DNA from 4 places in the Agrobacterium sp. 16-172Ci genome. Region 2 is predicted to be linked to each of the others. Evidence: predicted binding sites of a transcription regulator. Region 2 holds the regulator's gene; each other region holds the start of a gene.
What was found. Region 2 encodes LexA, which represses DNA repair genes until DNA is damaged. Its sites were predicted from a motif close to TGTTCNNNNTGTGTTCNG; they were not measured.
Positions count from the first base shown of each region.

Region 1 (4,912 bases), on a different contig from region 2:
CGCGCCGCGAGGCTGACGGCACTCACCCATTTCGCCCATGTTTCAAGAGACAGCGAGACGCCGCCCATGACGACCACCGCCATCCCCTCCTCCGACATCCTCGACCGCTTTGCCGCCATTGTCGGCGAAAAGAACGCGGTCCGCGACCCGGCGGAAATGGCGCCGCGTCTGGTGGAAAATCGCGGGCTTTATCGCGGCGCCTCGCCGCTGCTCATCAAGCCCGGTTCGGTTGAAGAGGTTGCCGCCATCCTGAAGCTCGCCAGCGAGACCGGCACCGCCATCGTGCCGCAGACCGGCAATACCGGCCTAGTGGGCGGCCAGACGCCACGCGCCGAAGGAACGGACATAATCCTGTCGCTGGAGCGCATGAACCGCGTTCGCGATATCGATCCCGTTGCCAACATCATCGTCGCCGATGCCGGCTGCATTCTCGATTACATCCACAAGGCTGCTGATTCCGTGGAGCGCATGTTCCCGCTGTCGCTCGGCTCTCAAGGGTCCTGCCGCATCGGCGGCAATCTCGCCACCAATGCCGGCGGCACGGCGGTGCTCGCCTATGGCAATATGCGCCAGCTTTGCCTTGGGCTGGAAGTGGTGCTGCCGACCGGCGAAATCTGGAACGGGCTGCGCCGGCTGAAAAAGGACAATACGGGTTACGATCTGCGCGATCTCTTCATCGGTTCCGAAGGCACGCTTGGCATCATCACCGGCGCGGTGCTGAAACTCTTCCCGAAACCGCTCGGCCATCAGGTAGCCTTTGCCGGTCTCAGCTCCACCGAAGATGCGCTGAAGCTGTTCGAGATGGCCTCTAACCTCTGCGGCACGGCGCTGACCGGTTTCGAACTCATGCCGCGAATCGGCGTCGAATTCACCGCGCAGCATATTCCCGGCGTGCGCGATCCCCTGGAACAGCCGCATGAGTGGTACGCGCTCATCGATATTTCCACCTCCGACTCGGCCGAAACGGCAGATAGCATGATGCAATCGCTGCTGGAGCGCGGTTTTGAGGCCGGGCTGGTTCAGGATGCGGTGATCGCCGCGTCCGAAGCGCAGCGGCAGGCGCTCTGGCACATGCGCGAAAGCATGTCGGAGGCGCAGAAACCCGAAGGCGGCTCGATCAAGCACGATGTTTCCGTTCCGGTGTCGAAAATACCGGAATTCATGGCGACGGCGGAAAAGGCGGTTCTTGCCGCCATACCCGGCGCCCGCGTCTGCGCCTTCGGACATCTGGGCGACGGTAATATTCACTACAATATTTCCCAGCCGGTGGGTGCCGACAAGGCCGAATTCATTGGCCGCTGGCGGGACATGAACGAGATCGTGCATGGCATCGTGCTGTCGCTCGGCGGTTCCATTTCGGCCGAACACGGCATCGGGCAGTTGAAGCGCGACGAACTGGCCGCCATCCGCCCCGGCATCGAAATGGAACTGATGCGGCGCATCAAGCACGCTTTCGACCCCGCCGGCATCATGAACCCCGGCAAGGTTCTGGCCGGGTAAAGCGGCCGCCGAGGTTAGGCCGAGGCCCGCAGCGCCCAGGCGGGCACCATTTCCGCATTCAGCCGGCGCGGTTTCTGCGCGCCGACAAATTGCGTCAGGCTCATGCCCGATTTCGCAATCGACACGGCATGTTTCTTTGGCAGAAGATATCCGTGTTCCAATGGCGGAATACGCCGCAGCATACGGCTGAAGACATTGCGCCGGTGATAGCGCGAGGGCGAGAAACGGGCCGGCTGCGCGCAGATCGCCACATATTCGAGAATCTCGTCGATCCAGCCCGCCTGCGGGCGCGCGCCCGGCTCGATCAAAAGCAGCCAGCCGCCGCGTGCGGACTTCACCACGTCTTCGATATCCCACTGCCCATAAAAACGGCAGCCGGCGGCATCCGCGACACGCGACGATCCATCGCGCGAACCGTGATCGAGAATCACAACATCGCTTACAAGCCCTTCCACGGCCCCGGTTACAAGCGCAGACAATGTGTGCGCCAGTTCCGGCTCGTGATCCCGGCATTCCATTATGACTGTCAACATCTGCATAGCTCTAACGCATCGCACAATAAATTGCCACTATGCTCATCGCGGTAAAAATACGCGGCTTCCCATGCCCACCGACCGCACGGTCTCCGACGTGGCCCTGCCCGTCGCGGTCACCCATCCATCTCTGAAGAACGGCCGAATTTGCAATTTTGTTCTTGTATTGTTCTCATTCCTGATGTAGGAATTTAATCATTCGGAAGGCGGTTGAAAGCCTGTCCGGATGGAAACGGTTTAGGGCGTTGAGCGTGCCTCAAGAGGCGTGCGGCGTCCTGGGAGCATCCAGATGAGAAACCATACGCTTTCGGGGCAGGCTGCCTTCCAGCCGAGCCATATGCCGGATATTGCCAATGCGCTGGCCGATGCATCCGGCCTGCGCATCGAGATAGACCGTCGTCGCGGCCGTGGCGCCGGGCTGAACCCGGATGGACGCTTCGAGACCCTGCAGCACGAGGTTTTCGACGATGGCTGGCAGACTCTCGAGGACATGCCGGAATTCCGCACCGAGGTGCAGGTGGAAAAGCCGCGCAGCATCATCACCCGCAATGAATCGCCCGACATCCCCTTCGACCGCTCCATCAATCCCTATCGCGGCTGCGAACATGGCTGCATCTATTGTTTTGCGCGCCCTACGCACAGCTATATGGGGCTTTCCGCCGGGCTGGATTTCGAGGCCAAGCTTTTCGCCAAGCCGGATGCGGCGAAGCTGCTGGAACGGGAACTGGCAAAACCGGGCTACAAGCCGCGGGTGATCGCCATCGGCACCAATACCGATCCCTATCAGCCGATCGAGCGCGAATGGCGCATCATGCGGCAGATACTGGAAGTGCTGGCCAAGGCCGATCATCCCGTCGCCATCGTCACCAAATCGGCGTTGATCAAGCGGGATATCGATATTCTGGCGCCCATGGCGAAAAAGGGACTAGCCAAGGTCGGTATTTCCGTCACCACGCTGGACCGGAAGCTCGCGCGCAACATGGAACCGCGCGCCGCCACGCCCGAGAAGCGGCTGGAAGCCGTCAAGGCGCTGACCGATGCCGGCATTCCCGTGGCCGTGATGATGGCGCCTGTCATCCCGGCGCTCAACGATCATGAGATCGAGCGTATTCTGGAGGCCGGGAAGGCCGCCGGCGCCACCGAAGCGTCTTATGTGCTTTTGCGCCTGCCGCTGGAGGTGAGCCCGCTGTTCCGCGACTGGCTGCTGCGCAACTATCCGGACCGCTACCGTCATGTCATGTCGCTGGTGCGCTCCATGCGCGACGGCAAGGATTACGACGCGGAATTCGGAAAACGCATGAAGGGTGCCGGCCCCTATGCCTGGCAGATCGGCAGGCGTTTCGAGATGGCGACAAAAAGGCTCGGCCTCATCCGCCGCGGCATCCATCTGCGCGACGATCTCTTCGTGCCGCCGGGCGGTGCAGGCGTGCAATTGTCGCTGCTTTGAAAGACCGAGGCTGAAAACAACTCCGCCTGATCGAAGCACCATACGGAACGTGCGGCGATATCAGGCAGAACATGACAGGAAGCGGCGGCCTCTTTTTTAGACTGGCCACGCTCCCACGACATGCCCGGCAGGTTTTCCCTGGCCCGCCGGACATCGCTCCCGGAACCGCCGCCTCGCGTGCGATCGTTTTTCCTCCGCCGCCCCGTTGGAGGATCAAAGGTCATGATGACCTTCGGGGCACGGCGAGCCACGCCCCTTGACCCCGGCTCACCGCGCCTGTCATCGCCCGCTTCCGGGGGCTTGCAGGAGATCGGGTGTGTGTGCCAGTTTCGCCGCATGAAACGCACGGCCACACCCGATTCTCCTGCTCTTTTTGATATTGCCGATACCGGTCCGGATTTTTCCTTCGAACTGGAAGCGAAAAAGAAGGGCCTCTGGCCCGTGGCCGGCACGGATGAGGCAGGACGGGGACCTCTGGCCGGACCGGTGGTTGCGGCCGCCGTCATTCTCGATCCGGACAATATTCCCAAGGGGATGGACGATTCCAAGAAGCTGACGAAGCAGAAGCGGGAAAGCCTGTTCGTACAGATCATGGAAACCTCGATCGTATCCGTCGCCTCTTCCGGCCCCGGCCTGATCGACAATATGAATATCCTGCGCGCCAGCCTCGACGCCATGCGCCGCGCCGTGCTCGGTCTCGAACTCTCCCCTGCCCTCGTTTTGGCCGACGGCCGCGACCGCCCGCCCGGCATCGCCTGCGAGGCCAAAGCCGTCATCAAGGGCGATTCCCGCTCCCTCTCCATCGCCGCCGCCTCGATCATCGCCAAAGTGACCCGCGACCGGATGATGGAACGCGCGGGTGTGGTGCACACATCCTACGGCTTTGAAGGCCATGCCGGCTACGGCACTCCAGCCCACCTGCGCGCCATCGAAAGCCACGGGCCTTGCCCGCTGCACCGGATGAGCTTCAGGCCGCTGAAGCGGGATTGATGACAAATAATGGAGTTCCAGCCAGAACCTCCGCTATCGACCCGATCTGGACATCAACGAGCAACTATGTGCACCGTAAATCATGTCCCTGACGCAAGACCTCGAGAAAATTCTGGAAACTGTCCTGCCAACCGATCCCAGTTTTCGGCGGATCGAACAGGCGACGATAGACAGCTGCATTTGTGACACTCGACGATACGCTTTGGAGGGCTCCAAAGAGGCCTTTCTGTTCTCCGCGATGCGCCTGCTCGCACTTCCCGACAACGGACACACACGGCTGATCCCGAACGATTCCATCTCGGTGCTCCCGCTGAGGTTTGTGAGCGTCGGGACGGTGGTACAGTTAACTGACACGGCACTGGAAACAACTGCGACAAGAGGAGAGCTGATAGCAGTCAACGGCACACCTTTGGGCCAAATTGATGCCGCCGCAGAGAAATTT
Region 1 covers NZ_JBNWBW010000006.1:30,819-35,730, reverse strand. The annotation lists gene ACQZ40_RS08440 (L-threonylcarbamoyladenylate synthase) at 1-16, shown strand, start outside; gene ACQZ40_RS08435 (FAD-binding oxidoreductase) at 67-1,500, shown strand; gene ACQZ40_RS08430 (glycosyltransferase family protein) at 1,515-2,033, opposite strand; gene ACQZ40_RS08425 (PA0069 family radical SAM protein) at 2,323-3,480, shown strand; gene ACQZ40_RS08420 (ribonuclease HII) at 3,817-4,470, shown strand; gene ACQZ40_RS08415 (peptidase S41) at 4,553-4,912, shown strand, end outside.
Region 1: ACQZ40_RS08425 (PA0069 family radical SAM protein) is a predicted target of LexA. The motif match lies at 2,190-2,207, and genes of this name have one in related genera.

Region 2 (4,912 bases):
CCGGTTTCGAGCGTTGTTCCAGAACTTGCGGCGCTTGGCCTGCCCTTTCTGTTCAGCAATGCCGATCAGGCGATCAAGGTACTCGAGGGCGATGTCGGCGCATCGCTCGATGCGCGTTTCCAGAAGGTCGGCATCGTGCCGCTCGACTGGTGGGATAACGGCATCCGCCATGTCTCCAACTCCAAACACGCCATCACCAAGCCACAGGACGTCGCGGGCCTGAAAATCCGCACGCCGGCCGACCCGATGACCATGGATATCTTCAAGGCGCTGGATGCGGCGACGGTTCAGATCGCGTTTGGCGAACTCTACATCGCGCTTCAGCAGGGTGTCGTTGACGGGCAGGAAAATCCGCTCGTGAATATCGAAAGCTCCAAGCTTTACGAGGTCAACAAACATATCAGCCTCACCGCCCATAAATGGGAGTCCACCCCGTTCCTGATGTCCAAATTCGCCGAGGGGCGGCTGGGCAAGGATTTTGAGGCGGTCAAGGCGGCTGCGAAGGAGGCAGGCGCGCTTCAGCGCAAACTCTCGGCGGAAAAGGCAAGCGCGTCACTGGCCGCCTTCAGGGCCAATGCCGCCATCGAGGTGGTGGAAGACCTCGACCACGCGGCCTTCGCGAAAGCGACCGCGCAGGTGCTGGAGACATGGAAGCAGAAGCCCTTCGGCGATTTCGTCGCCGCGCTGGAAAAGGCTGCCAAGGGCTGACGAGCAGGATGCCGGGCCGGCGCATGCCGCCAGGCCTCGCCTTCATGTCCACCGACAGGATCGGCGGGAGCCTCGCTCACGCCGACATTCATACGGTTTCAGTTTTCAGGAGATGCGCCAATGCTCGAAGGAGCCTTGTCCGCCGCCAATCGCGTTGACAGTTTCATCGCCACCCTCTGCCGCATCATCATCGTGGCAACCGGCATTCTGCTCACGGTCATCATGACCGCAAACGTCATCGTCCGCTATCTATCGACATCCGGCGGGCTGGATTTTGCGGAAGAACTGCCAACCATGCTGTTTCCATGGTTCATCGTCGCTGGCATTACCCTTGCCGCGCAGAGCGGCGCGCATATGGCGGTTGAATGGATCTATGACAAGTTCGACGAACGCGGCAAGGTGGGCGTTCTGCTGTTCGCCAATCTCGTGACGGTCGCAAGTTTCGTCATTCTCGCGCAGCAGGCGCTTGTCGTCGCCGAGATCGCTGGCGCGGAAATCAGCCCTGTGCTGCAATTGCCCAATAGCATCGGATATTATTCCATCGCCTTCGGCGCGGCACTGGTCTCGGTCACGACCGCAACCGCGAGCCTGCGCATTCTCTCCAGCGGCTGGCATGCCCGCCCGCACGGTGCAACCGAGGAGATGCCGCTATGACCATCGTGATGATCATTGCATTTTGTATTCTAATGATGATTGCGGTTCCGGTCGGTTATGCGCTGATCATCTCTGCCGGCGTCGCCGTGCTGTGGAACGGTTATGTGCCGCTTTTGATCGTGGCGCAGCAGGTGTACGACCAGACGCAGTCTTTCCCGATGCTGGCGCTGCCGTTCTTCATGCTCGCGGGCACGCTGATGCTCGGCGGCAAACTCGGAACCCAGCTTCTGGAACTCGCCTCCAAGGCCATGCAGCGCTGGCGCGGCGGCCCGCTTTCCACCACCGTCATTTCGTCGGTCGTGTTCGGCGGCGTGTCCGGCTCCGCGGTCGCCAATGCGAGCGCACTCGGTTCGGTGCTCATTCCATGGCAAAAGCGCCAAGGCTACCCCGCTCCCCTCTGTGCGGCCAACAATGCCACCTCAGCGGTCATCGACGTGCTCATTCCGCCGTCGATCCCGATGATCCTCTATTCATTGGTCAGCGGCGTCAGCATCGCCAATCTGTTCATCGCCGGCATTCTGCCGGGCCTGCTCATGGCCGCCGGTTTCATCTTCGTCTGCTGGGCCATTGCCGTGCGGCGCGGTTATGCGGTGCGTGACGAAAGCATCCGCAAGCGCGATCTGGCGCTACTTGCATTCCGCAGCCTGCCGGCGATCCTCCTGCCGATCCTGATCATCCTCGGCCTCCGCTTCGGCTTTGCAACGCCAACCGAAGTGGCCGTTCTTTCCGTCGTCTATTCGCTCGTGCTCAGCATCTTCTTTTATCGCGATCTGACGTGGAAGCGTTTCTGCGACAATTTCGTCGAAGCTGGTTCCGCAACCGGCGTCGTCATGCTGGTCATCATGGGCAGTGCGGCGGTGGGCTGGGTGCTGACCTTCGATCAGGCGCCCCAGCATTTCGCCACCTGGGTGGCCGAGAATATCTCCAACCCGATCCTGATCATTCTCATGATGAACATCCTGATGCTGATCATCGGCATGCCGCTCGATCTGCCGCCGTCGATCCTGCTGCTCGGACCGATCTTCGTGCCGCTCGCCGATATGATCGGGCTCGACCGGGTGCAGCTCGGCATGATGATGGTCATCAATCTCGGTATCGGGCTCTATACGCCACCGATCGGCACCACACTCTTCATCTCGTCCTCCATAGCCAGAGCGCCGCTCGGCGCGACGACGAAGGAATTGTGGCCGTTCTTCACCATGGCGATGCTGCTCCTCATCGCGGTCAGCTTCATTCCTGCGCTCACGATCTACTGATATAAGAGCCGTAGCAAACGGCAGCCAGAAACCACCGGCCGGGTCTCTCCGATCGGTGGTTTCTGGTATTCAAGATGCGGCACACATCGTTAGATCTGCTTTGTTGATAGTTTCGACGATCAAATCACGATCTGCGATGCACCCTTCACGAAGTTTTAGGGGATTGCGGAACACATATGGAACATATAGTGTTCGTTCTGTATTTGTTTCGCGACTTCAACGACGATTCTCAAGGGTGTTTTCCTCATGCTCACGCGCAAACAGCAGGAATTGCTTCTCTTCATTCATGAAAGAATGAAAGAGTCCGGCGTGCCGCCCTCCTTCGATGAAATGAAGGACGCACTCGATCTTGCATCCAAATCCGGCATCCACCGGCTGATCACGGCACTCGAGGAGCGCGGCTTTATTCGCCGGCTACCTAACAGGGCGCGGGCGCTGGAAGTCATCAAGCTACCGGAGGCCTATGCGCCGGGTGCAAGGCCGCAGCGCGGCTTCTCGCCGAGCGTCATCGAAGGCAGCCTCGGCAAACCGAAGACGCCGGAGCCGGCCCCTGCCCCCAAGGCGCCCACTAATGATTTCGCCGGCGCCGCCACCGTGCCGGTCATGGGCCGCATCGCCGCCGGTGTGCCGATTTCCGCCATCCAGAACAACACCCATGATGTGGCCGTGCCGGTCGACATGCTCGGCTCGGGCGAACATTACGCTCTTGAGGTCAAGGGCGACTCGATGATCGAAGCCGGCATTTTTGATGGCGATACCGTCATCATCCGCAACGGCAACACGGCCAATCCGGGCGACATCGTCGTGGCACTGGTGGATGATGAAGAAGCGACCCTCAAGCGTTTCCGCCGCAAGGGAGCGTCCATCGCTCTGGAAGCCGCCAACCCCGCCTATGAGACCCGCATCTTCGGACCGGACCGGGTGAAAATCCAGGGCAAGCTCGTGGGGCTGATCCGCCGTTATCATTAATTGGCAGCCCGCCTTTTTTCGCCAGGGGCGTCATCGAGAAGAGGACGCTCCCTTTGAGGCATCTTGGCTTGTTCCCTGGAACAATTCGGCCCTGCGCAAGTAAAGAGAGGGTGTGTTTCGCCCTCATCTCCGGGCGGTGACGTGGATATGCCTCCTTCTCCCTTCCCTCACCTTCCCATTCATCAACGCGGCTTATGGGAGCCATGGATTATTTGCAATATTCCAAAGGCCATCCGCCGGTATAGAAATGCGCGTCATATCGGGGAAACATGTCATGTACGATCTTTATATCGCCAACAAGAATTACTCCTCATGGTCGCTACGGCCCTGGGTGTTGATGCGCACGCTCGGCATCGCCTTCGATGAAAAACTCGTTCCGTTCGGAGAAGGCGTTTCCTTCTCCACCTTCTCGCCGACCGGCAAGGTGCCCTGCCTTGTCGATGAGGGCGTGACGGTTTGGGAATCGCTGTCGATCGCCGAATATCTGGCGGAAAGACACCAGGGCGTCTGGGCGACCGACAAGCAGGCACGGGCCTGGTCACGTTCGGCGGCGAGCGAAATGCATGCGGGCTTTTCCTCGCTGCGCAATCTCTACCCGATGTCGGTCGGCATTCGGGTAAAGCCGAAGGGTGGCGATACCGGGCTTGCGGCCGATATAAAGCGCATCGATACGCTGTGGAGCGAAGGCCTCGCGAAATTCGGCGGGCCTTTTCTTGCCGGCCAGAAATTCACGGCGGTCGATGCCTTCTTCTGCCCGGTGGCATTTCGTTTCCAGACTTATGGCGCGGAACTTTCGCCCGCGGCGAAAGCCTATTGCGACCGGCTGCTCGCCCTTCCCGCGATGCGCGAATGGTACGAGGCCGGACTGAAGGAAGTCTGGCGCGATGCGGCGCATGAAGAGGAAATTAGCGGGATCGGCGAATTGACCGCGGATCTGCGCATCAAGCCCTGACGGTCCATGCTGGCGGCACTTTATTGCGATGCCGCCAGCAACCGCATGATGGCATCAGGCACGTCGTGATCGAAACGGCCGCTTTTCCAGTCGTAATAGCGATGTTCGCTCCAGGGCCTGTCCATGCCGGCGATTGCGGCGCGCAGCCTGCCGACGACCGCTGCCTGCTCGTTGCCGGCGAAGTCCATTTCCAGCGAACCGATCCGTCGCAGGATATCCCGGTTCAGCAGAAGTGCACCCGAGCGGCATTGGGAGAAGGACGTTCTGCGGGAGACGATAATGATATCGGCGATATCGCAAGCCTTTCCGGCAAAGCGGCCATCTTCCAGAACGATGATCCATTCGCCGCTTCCCGCGCGCGCAACACACCATG
Region 2 covers NZ_JBNWBW010000003.1:10,850-15,761, forward strand. The annotation lists gene ACQZ40_RS04780 (TRAP transporter substrate-binding protein) at 1-708, shown strand, start outside; gene ACQZ40_RS04785 (TRAP transporter small permease) at 829-1,362, shown strand; gene ACQZ40_RS04790 (TRAP transporter large permease subunit) at 1,359-2,618, shown strand; gene lexA (transcriptional repressor LexA) at 2,865-3,587, shown strand; gene ACQZ40_RS04800 (glutathione S-transferase family protein) at 3,862-4,539, shown strand; gene ACQZ40_RS04805 (ComEC/Rec2 family competence protein) at 4,560-4,912, opposite strand, start outside.

Region 3 (4,912 bases), on a different contig from region 2:
GGCGGGTGACAACCGGCGAGTTCTGCAGCACGATTTCGTTCGCCATCTCTTCGACGACCTTCAGCTCCTCGGCCGACATCGGCTTCGGATGCGAAACGTCGAAGCGCAGGCGCTCGGGCGCAACCAGCGAACCCTTCTGGGCAACGTGTGTGCCGAGCACTTCGCGCAGCGCCTCGTGCAACAGGTGGGTGGCGGAATGGTTGGCGCGCAGACGCGAGCGGCGGTCATGATCGACCGTCAGCTGAACGGCATCGCCAACTTTCAAACCGCCCTTGGAGACCGTGCCCAAATGCACAAAGAGGCCTTCGCCCTTCTTCTGAGTATCGGAAACGGCAAAGGCGCCATTGTCGCCGGAAATCACGCCGGTATCGCCCATCTGGCCGCCGGACTCGCCATAAAACGGCGTCTGGTTGACGACGACCTGCACCGTCTCGCCATCGGCAGCGCTATCCACCGACTTGCCGTCCTTGACGATCGCCAGGATGACGCCTTCGGCGGTTTCCGTGTCGTAACCAAGGAACTCGGTCGCGCCGAGCTTTTCCTTGAGCTCGAACCAGATCGTCTCGGTCGCCTTGTCACCGGAACCGGCCCAGTGCGAGCGGGCTTCGGCCTTCTGGCGCTCCATCGCGTCGGTGAAACCGGAAATATCGACACCGATTTCGCGGGCGCGCAGCGCATCCTGCGTCAGGTCCAGCGGGAAGCCATAGGTGTCGTAAAGCTTGAAGGCGGTCTCGCCATCCAGCATGTCGCCCTTGTGAAGTGTCGAAGTGGCATCGGAAAGCAGCGACAGGCCGCGTTCCAGCGTCTTGCGGAAACGGGTTTCCTCAAGCTTCAGCGTCTCGGAAATCAGCGCCTCGGCACGGACCAGTTCCGGATAGGCGCGGCCCATCTGCTGCACAAGCGCCGGCAAAAGCTTGTAGATCAGCGGCTCGCGCGCGCCGAGAAGCTCGGCGTGGCGCATGGCGCGGCGCATGATGCGGCGCAGAACATAACCGCGACCTTCGTTCGACGGCAGGACGCCATCGGCGATCAGGAAGGCGGACGAGCGCAGGTGGTCGGCGATGACGCGGTGGCTGGCGCGCTTTTCGCCTTCGGCCGGAACGCCGGTCGCTTCCACGGAAGCGGAAATCAGCGCGCGGAACAGGTCCGTATCGTAATTGTCATGCTTGCCCTGCAGCAGCGCCGAAATGCGCTCAAGACCCATGCCGGTGTCGATCGACGGACGCGGCAGGTCGATGCGCTCTTCCTTCGTCAGCTGCTCATATTGCATGAAGACGAGGTTCCAGATTTCGATGAAACGGTCGCCATCTTCTTCCGGCGAGCCGGGCGGGCCGCCCCAGATATGATCGCCATGATCGTAGAAGATTTCCGAACACGGACCGCAGGGGCCGGTATCGCCCATCGCCCAGAAATTGTCGCTGGTCGGGATGCGGATGATACGGTCGTCAGAGAAACCGGCGATCTTCTTCCAGAGGTTAAAGGCCTCGTCGTCGGTGTGGTAGACGGTGACCAGCAGACGGTTGCGGTCGATGCCGAATTCCTTGGTGATCAGGTTCCAGGCATGGGTGATCGCTTCTTCCTTGAAATAATCGCCGAAGGAGAAATTGCCGAGCATTTCGAAAAAGGTGTGGTGACGGGCGGTATAACCCACATTGTCGAGGTCGTTATGCTTGCCGCCGGCGCGCACGCACTTCTGCGCCGAAGCGGCCGTGGAATAGGGACGGCTTTCAAGACCGGTGAAGACGTTCTTGAACTGCACCATGCCGGCATTGGTGAACATCAGTGTCGGATCGTTGCGCGGCACCAGCGGGCTGGAGGGCACGATCTCGTGTCCGTTCTTCTTGAAGTAGTCGAGAAAGGTCGACCGAATTTCATTCACACCGCTCATGCCCACACACCGCTCACAGCTGGAGTCCATCACTTCCACCCCGAAGGATGGCTATATTGCAAAATCACTGGCTTTTATCGTCCGCACCCGGCCCTGTCCAGCCATGGAGGCCCGCGAAGGCGCGCCGACAAACAAAAAGGGCCATGCGAGGCAAATCGCACGGCCTTTTTGTTATGCCAATTCATATCCAGCGCAGCAGCGGGGCGGAACACACCCCGCGGCGTCACCCAAATCAGCTGTCGTCACCGTCGCTGTCACCGGCTTCCGGGCCGCCATTCTGCAGGAAGCGGTCGGCGATCAGGCCGGCATTCTGGCGCAGCGCCAGTTCGATTTCATTGGCCGTTTCCGGATTGTCGCGCAGGAATATCTTGGCGTTTTCACGCCCCTGCCCCAGACGCTGGCTGTTATAGGAGAACCATGCACCGGACTTCTCGACGATGCCGGCCTTCACGCCGAGATCGACAAGCTCACCGGTCTTGGAAACGCCTTCGCCATACATGATGTCGAATTCCACCTGCTTGAAGGGCGGCGCCATCTTGTTCTTGACGACCTTGACGCGCGTCTGGTTGCCGACAACCTCTTCGCGCTCCTTGACGGAGCCGATGCGGCGAATGTCAAGACGAACGGACGCATAGAACTTCAGAGCGTTACCGCCCGTCGTCGTTTCCGGCGAACCGAACATGACGCCGATCTTCATGCGGATCTGGTTGATGAAGATCACCATGCACTTCGACTTGGAGATCGACGCGGTCAGCTTGCGCAGCGCCTGGCTCATCAGACGGGCCTGAAGACCCGGCAGGCTGTCGCCCATCTCGCCTTCAATTTCCGCCCGCGGCGTCAGTGCCGCAACGGAGTCGACGACCAGCACGTCAACCGCGCCGGAACGCACCAGCGTATCGGTAATTTCCAGCGCCTGTTCGCCCGTGTCGGGCTGCGAGATCAGAAGGCCCTGCAAATCCACACCGAGCTTGCGGGCATAGACCGGATCGAGCGCATGTTCGGCGTCCACGAAGGCGCATATGCCGCCCTTCTTCTGGGCTTCGGCAATGGTCTGCAATGCCAGCGTCGTCTTGCCCGAGCTTTCCGGGCCATAAATTTCAATGATGCGCCCCTTCGGCAGACCGCCGATGCCGAGCGCGATATCCAGGCTGAGCGAACCCGTCGAAACGGTCTCCACTTCAACCACGTTTTCATTGGAACCGAGCTTCATGATCGATCCCTTGCCGAACGACCGTTCGATCTGGGAGAGCGCCGCTTCCAGTGCCTTGCTTTTATCCACCGATTTATCCTCTACGAGACGCAAAGAATTTTGTGCCATCCGAACCACCTTTAGGTTATTGAAGCCGCACAGGCAATGAAGCAGTATGGAAACGGTATGTACTCTATTTGTTCTCATTTCGCAAGGCTGAGCCAGCATATTGAAAACAAATAGCGATAAGTCGTTTGTTCTGCTTTCGTTTTTCCGTGCCCGGCCCATGGCCGCAAACCGGATGCGAGGTCAGGAAGACGTCAGTTTAGGCCGAATCGTCCGGTCTTTCCATCCGCCAAAGAGGGAAACGCAAGCGTGAAGAAAATACTCGTTCTGGGCGGCGCGCATATCGACAGGCGCGGTATGATCGAGACTGAAACCGCGCCCGGCGCGAGCAACCCCGGCTCCTGGATGGAAGAGGCCGGCGGCGGCGGTTTCAACGCCGCGCGCAATCTTTCCCGCCTCGGTTTTCAGGTCCGCATCATCGCCCCGCGCGGCGGCGACGCGACCGGTGAGGCGGTGGCGGAGGCCGCACGGCAGGCGGGCGTGGAAGACACGCCCTTCACCTTCCTCGACCGCCGCACGCCAAGCTACACCGCCATTCTGGAGCGTGACGGCAATCTGGTCATCGCGCTGGCCGATATGGACCTCTATAAGCTCTTCACCCCGCGCCGCCTGAAGATACGCGCCGTGCGCGAGGCGATCACGGCGAGCGATATCCTGCTCTGCGACGCCAACCTGCCGGAAGATACGCTGACGGCGCTCGGCCTCGTCGCCCGCGCCTGCGAGAAACCGCTGGCGGCCATCGCCATATCCCCCGCCAAGGCGGTGAAGCTGAAAGCGGTGCTCGGCGATATAGACATTCTCTTCATGAACGAGGCGGAAGCCCGCGCGCTCACCGGCGAAACGACGGCCAATGTCCGCGACTGGCCCGACATTATGCGCAAGGCCGGGCTTGCCGGCGGCGTCGTCACCCACGGCGCGAGCGAGGTGGTGGCCTTCAGCAGGAGGGAGACGGCGATCCTCCATCCGCCCCTCATCCGCGAGGTGAAGGATGTGACCGGCGCGGGCGACGCGATGGCGTCGGGTTATCTCGCCGCCATCGCCGAGGGAAAGACGATTGCGGAAGCGTTGAGGCAAGGCGCGGCGGCAGCGGCCATCACCGTGCAGTCACCGTTCGCCACCTCCCACGAACTATCAAAAGACAGTGTCGAAGCCATGTTGGGGCTTGTTCCCCGGGCTGAAATGCTGGCATGAACCCGCTTTTAAAAACTGGAACAGATGAAATGACCCGCCCTATCTCCCCGCTCCTGCCCATCGTCTATTCTCAGGAAGTCGCCGCCGCCAAGCAGCGCGGTGCGCCGATCGTGGCGCTTGAATCGACCATCATCACCCACGGCATGCCCTATCCCGGCAATATCGAGATGGCGGAAAGCGTCGAACAGATCATCCGCGATCAGGGTGCGGTTCCGGCCACCATCGCGGTCATTCACGGCACCCTGCATATCGGCCTTGAGAAGGACCAGCTCGAGGCGCTGGCCCAGACCACCGACGCCATCAAGGTCTCGCGCGCCGATATCGCCTTTGCGATCGCCGAGCGCCGCACCGGCGCCACCACGGTGGCCGCCACCATGATCGCCGCCGCCCGCGCCGGCATCCGCGTTTTCGCCACCGGCGGCATCGGCGGCGTGCACAAGGGTGCGGAAGAGACCTTCGACATCTCCGCCGATCTGACCGAGCTTGCGAAGACCGGCGTGATCGTCGTCTGCGCCGGC
Region 3 covers NZ_JBNWBW010000036.1:17,614-22,525, reverse strand. The annotation lists gene alaS (alanine--tRNA ligase) at 1-1,888, opposite strand, end outside; gene recA (recombinase RecA) at 2,121-3,206, opposite strand; gene ACQZ40_RS23855 (carbohydrate kinase family protein) at 3,453-4,394, shown strand; gene ACQZ40_RS23850 (pseudouridine-5'-phosphate glycosidase) at 4,424-4,912, shown strand, end outside.
Region 3: recA (recombinase RecA) is a predicted target of LexA. The motif match lies at 3,265-3,282, and genes of this name have one in related genera.

Region 4 (4,912 bases), on a different contig from region 2:
TACTTTTCTGTGCGCCTCGCAGTGCTTCGCGGGACCGGCAACAGCCCAGAGGGGACTGATCGTCATCGATAGATGCCGAAACCCAGAAAAAAATTTCCAATGTAATTTCCCTTAGAAATCAACACCGTAACTTTTTGACGGCCCATGAGGCGGCTACCAGAGCGCAGAGTAAGAAAAAATCCAGCTAGATCAATGACCTAACTGGGCTTAGAACAATCGAGTGGGAATAAGGACTATACTCGACAGGTCCTATAAAGATGGCGCCGCGACTAGTTCGCGGCGTTTCTGTTTTGCCGTGCGAGATAGATGATCTGGGCGGTCAGGCCAACCACGAGGATCGCCAGCAACCCTGCCTGAGCGCCGAGAAGCAGCGGCGATTTCAGGTCCGTAACCAGAGGGTGACCGTCTGGAACACGACGCAGGATTTCGCTCACCGTCGGGACCATCAAAAGAAACGCACTGATGCTGAGACAGATGGTTTCGATATATCTGGCCATGCGCGTTGAACCCAGAACGCCTTCGATGCCGTAACCTGCGAGCAGGAACAGGATGGTCAGGACGCCAACGCCGTAACTGATCGGCTGATGTGCCACGAGGAAGACCGTCGCAGCGCCAATCAGCATGGAGACAAGATAAAGAGTGCCTGGCGCTGATCGGGGAACGATTCGGCCGTGGCGGGCAAACATGTAAATGGCGGCGGGAATGGCCGGCAGGCTTCCAAGCGTATGGATCCAGCCGATCGGAGAGATTCCGAACATGAGAGATTGCCTTTCTCGTCCAAAAGGACGTGGTGGTCCGGGAAGCAGACCGTCATCGACAAATCTGCCAGCTTACTACGGTCTATTTTTTCGGTGGCGTGCCGCTCGGGTCATGCATCGAGCCCCCTCGCGAAACTGCGATTTCAAGCGGTCATGCGCTCCAGCATGGGGCGGGTTATTGCGCCAAAAGTCGTCGCATCACCATGGGCACGGGCGGAAAGCATCGCGCCATGCACGGTGGCCATGAAGATTTCAGCATTGGCTCTGGTGGTTCCGTTCAGCGCGAGGCGCCCCTGGGCAACGCCACGTTCCAGAACGGCGGTGAGCCAGTCGGAGAGACTTCGAAAATGCGCGCGCACTTCAAGAGCGACCGTTTCAGGAAGAACCGGAATTTCACTGGCGAGCAGAGCGCAGACGCAGAAGGGGTGAGTGGCCTCGGCGATACAGCCCTCCCAATAGCCGATATAGGCGCGGAGCTGTTCGAGCGGGTCGGAAATGTTTTGCTCCAGTTCGGCGATACCCGCTTCCGCCTCCTGCCTGTATTGCGCAACGAGTTTTTGGACCAGATCGGACTTGCTGGGAAAGTGATGGTGAATGCTCGCATTGCGAATGCCGACCACGGCGGAAACGTCGGCATAGCTGAAACTGTTGTAGCCGCCCTTTATGATCAGGGAGCGTGCGCAACGGAGGATTTCATCGGCTTTGGTCTGTGGATTTTTCATGAGAGCTGCCTACCAATTAGTAGGTAGAATGTCAATATCAGGCGGTTTTAACCTGCGGCTGCGAAAAAGGCGCTCCCGGCTATTTCCCGGCATCGGGTAAGCACCCAAGGCTTTTGTTCTCTTTTTGTTCTTTTAATTATTGCCGTTGGTGATAATATCCCGGCCCAGGCAAAGGCCGTGGAGCATCGCTATGGGTTTTGGGTTGGCAAATGAAGGAGGTTTAAGGCAGCTTTTCTTCGAAGGATGGGAGCCGGAGAAAATACGGCGTTTCAATCCGCGATTTAGCAGCAAGCTCTTGATCACGGTGAAACCGCCGGCCGCCCTGGCGGAACGAATTTTTGCCGATGCGGCGCGCCATGCCGCAGGGCGGACGAAGCGTGAGGCCTATCCGCCGGAGCTTCTGCACATAACCCTGCTCTGTATCGGAGGTTTCGAGACCGTGCCTCACGGGCTAGTAGAAAGGCTGAAGGCAGCGCTGGGGGAGATCAAGGCTCGGCCCGTTCCGATCACATTCGATGGAACATCGCTTTTAGGCAATCGCAACAGTCTGGCGCTACACAGCAGCCGCGAGATGCAGGAACTTAGGGCTCTGGCGAAAATGGTGCGCCGCGCCCTGCGGCGGGCAAACCTGCCCTATGTCGCCGCATCGTCGTTTACGCCACATCTCACCGTTATCTACGGCTGCGGGAAAATTGAGTTGATGCCGGCTGACAAACCCTATAGCTGGCTTGCGGGGAGCTTCGAACTCGTTTTCAGCCACAATGGCGAAACACGGCATGAACTGCTCGGGCGCTTCGCACTCTCGCCGAAAGCGGAGCGTTATGAACGGCCTGAAAGCCAGCTCCATTTGCCGGAAAAAGTGATCGGACCTTCGAAACGGCCGACACAAAGGGCGTCAGTGCGATAACATGCACCTGAAGCGGCGTAGCGCTCTGATACCGACAATTTTTCCGCACTCTCCATGGGGAACTATGCGGAGCCTTCTTGTGCGAATCCGGCGCTTTTTTTGCGCCAGCCGCATATCCGCCGCGCCAGCCGAAAACCGATCCGGTTATCGAACGCAAGCGAGGCGATATCGCCTCGCAACGGATGATGACCAGCTTAGAGCTGTACCTTGTCGAAAGCCTTGCCGTCGATGCCGAGGGCTTCGAGATCGGCGCGGGCGGGCTTACGATGTGCGCGAACAGCGGCCGAAACCGAGAGCGCTGCACCGAGAACGGCGAAAGTTTCACCGAAGAAGTTACGCGATGTCTTTGCAACCTGACGCATTTTTCTCTCCATCTTTGATGCCCAGATAATGGGCATTTCCGGCCCGTTCTACAACTCATGATGCAGCAGGGAAGCCATGCAGCTTTGCTCGCGCTCGTTTGGATATCAGCCATTGCGATTTTGCATGGCTTAGGCACCGCGACCGGGTATATGCGCAGGGCACTTCAGGAGGCGGGTTGAATAAGACGGATATTTTGTTATGCCGGAAGTGCTTTTAGAGACGACGAGGCAGATGGCATGACGGTCACGATTTACGGCATCAAGAACTGCGACACGATGAAGAAGGCCAGAGGCTGGCTGGAAGCCAACGGTGTCGACTATTCTTTCCATGACTATAAGGCGGCCGGCATCGACCGTGCTCATCTGGAAACATGGTGCGATGCCGCGGGCTGGGAAACGGTTCTCAACCGCGCCGGCACGACCTTCAAGAAACTCGATGACGGCCAGAAGGCCGATCTCACCCGTGAGAAGGCCATCGGGCTGATGCTGGAACAGCCCTCCATGATCAAGCGTCCCGTGCTGGAAGCGAAGGGCAGGATAACCGTCGGTTTCAAGCCTGAAACCTACCAGACCCTCTTTGCGTGAACGCAGCCCGCCATGTCCAAAACAACCCGTGCCACCCAAATGCTGACCAAGGCCGGCGTTGCCTTCACCACCGTCACCTATGATTACGACCCGAATGCCGACCGCATCGGCCTGCAGGCGGCCGAGGCGATCGGTGAGCCACCGCATCTCGTCCTGAAAACGCTGATGGCGGAGCTGGATGGCAAGCCAGTCTGCGTCGTCGTCCCTTCGGATCGCGAGGTCAGCATGAAGAAGCTGGCCGCCGCCTTCGGAGGCAAATCCGCCAGCATGATGAAGCCTGCCGATGCGGAGCGCGCCACCGGTTATCATGTCGGCGGCATCAGCCCTTTCGGGCAGAAGAAACAGGTGCCAACGGCCATTGAGGCCGGGGCCATGGCGCATGATTATGTCTACATGAATGGCGGACAACGCGGCCTGCAGGTGAGGCTTTCGCCCCGCGATGCCCAAAGCGCACTGAAGGCGATTGCCGCGCCGCTGGTCGCCGATTGAAGCGCGGGATGCGCCCCTGAAAGCATTTGGCTTTCGGAAGGAATGGGCTATGGTCGGCGCCTCCTATTGAAATAGACGAAGGCAGATCATGACCGTTTCCCCCATCGATCCCGTCAAACTCGAAAAACTGGCCGAAGTCGCGGTCAAGGTCGGCCTGCAATTGCAGAAGGATCAGGATCTGGTGATTACCGCACCGCTGGCAGCCCTGCCGCTGGTGCGATTTTTGACCAAACACGCCTATATGGCGGGTGGCGGACTGGTCACCACTTTCTATTCCGACGAAGAAACCACGCTTGCCCGCTATCGCCACGCCAGCGACGCCAATTTCGACCGGGCTTCCGGCTGGCTTTATGAAGGCATGGCGAAGGCCTATGCCAATGGCGCGGCGCGGCTGGCGATTGCCGGCGACAATCCCATGCTGCTGGCCGAACAGGACCCCGCCAAGGTAGCCCGCGCCAACAAGGCCAACTCCACGGCCTACAAGCCGGCGCTGGAGAAGATTTCTAATTTCGACATCAACTGGAACATCATCTCCTATCCGAACCCCTCCTGGGCAAAGCAGGTTTTCCCCGGTCTCGCGGAAGACGAAGCGGTCCGCAAGCTCGCGGACGCCATCTTCGCCGCGTCGCGGGTGGATCTGACCGATCCGGTCGCGGCCTGGGCCGAGCACAATGCCAATCTCGCCAAACGTTCGGCATGGCTGAACGGTGAGCGCTTCTCTGCGCTGCATTTCACCGGCCCCGGCACGGATGTGAAGATCGGTCTCGCCGACGGCCATGAATGGCATGGCGGCGCCTCCACCGCCAAGAATGGCGTGACCTGCAACCCGAATATCCCAACGGAAGAGGTCTTCACCACCCCGCATGCGCTGCGTGTCGACGGTTACGTCTCCAGCACCAAGCCGCTATCGCATCAAGGAACGCTGATTGACGACATCCAGGTGAAGTTCGAAGCCGGCCGCATCGTCGAAGCCAAGGCTTCGAAGGGCGAAGCGGTGCTGAACAAGGTGCTCGACACCGACGAGGGCGCGCGGCGTCTCGGCGAAGTGGCGCTGGTGCCGCATTCCTCGCCGATCTCTGCAAGCGGCAT
Region 4 covers NZ_JBNWBW010000001.1:170,565-175,476, reverse strand. The annotation lists gene ACQZ40_RS00885 (hypothetical protein) at 270-758, opposite strand; gene ACQZ40_RS00880 (TetR/AcrR family transcriptional regulator) at 902-1,480, opposite strand; gene ACQZ40_RS00875 (2'-5' RNA ligase family protein) at 1,671-2,387, shown strand; gene ACQZ40_RS00870 (hypothetical protein) at 2,582-2,749, opposite strand; gene ACQZ40_RS00865 (ArsC family reductase) at 2,987-3,334, shown strand; gene ybaK (Cys-tRNA(Pro) deacylase) at 3,347-3,823, shown strand; gene ACQZ40_RS00855 (aminopeptidase) at 3,912-4,912, shown strand, end outside.
Region 4: ACQZ40_RS00875 (2'-5' RNA ligase family protein) is a predicted target of LexA. The motif match lies at 1,595-1,612, and genes of this name have one in related genera.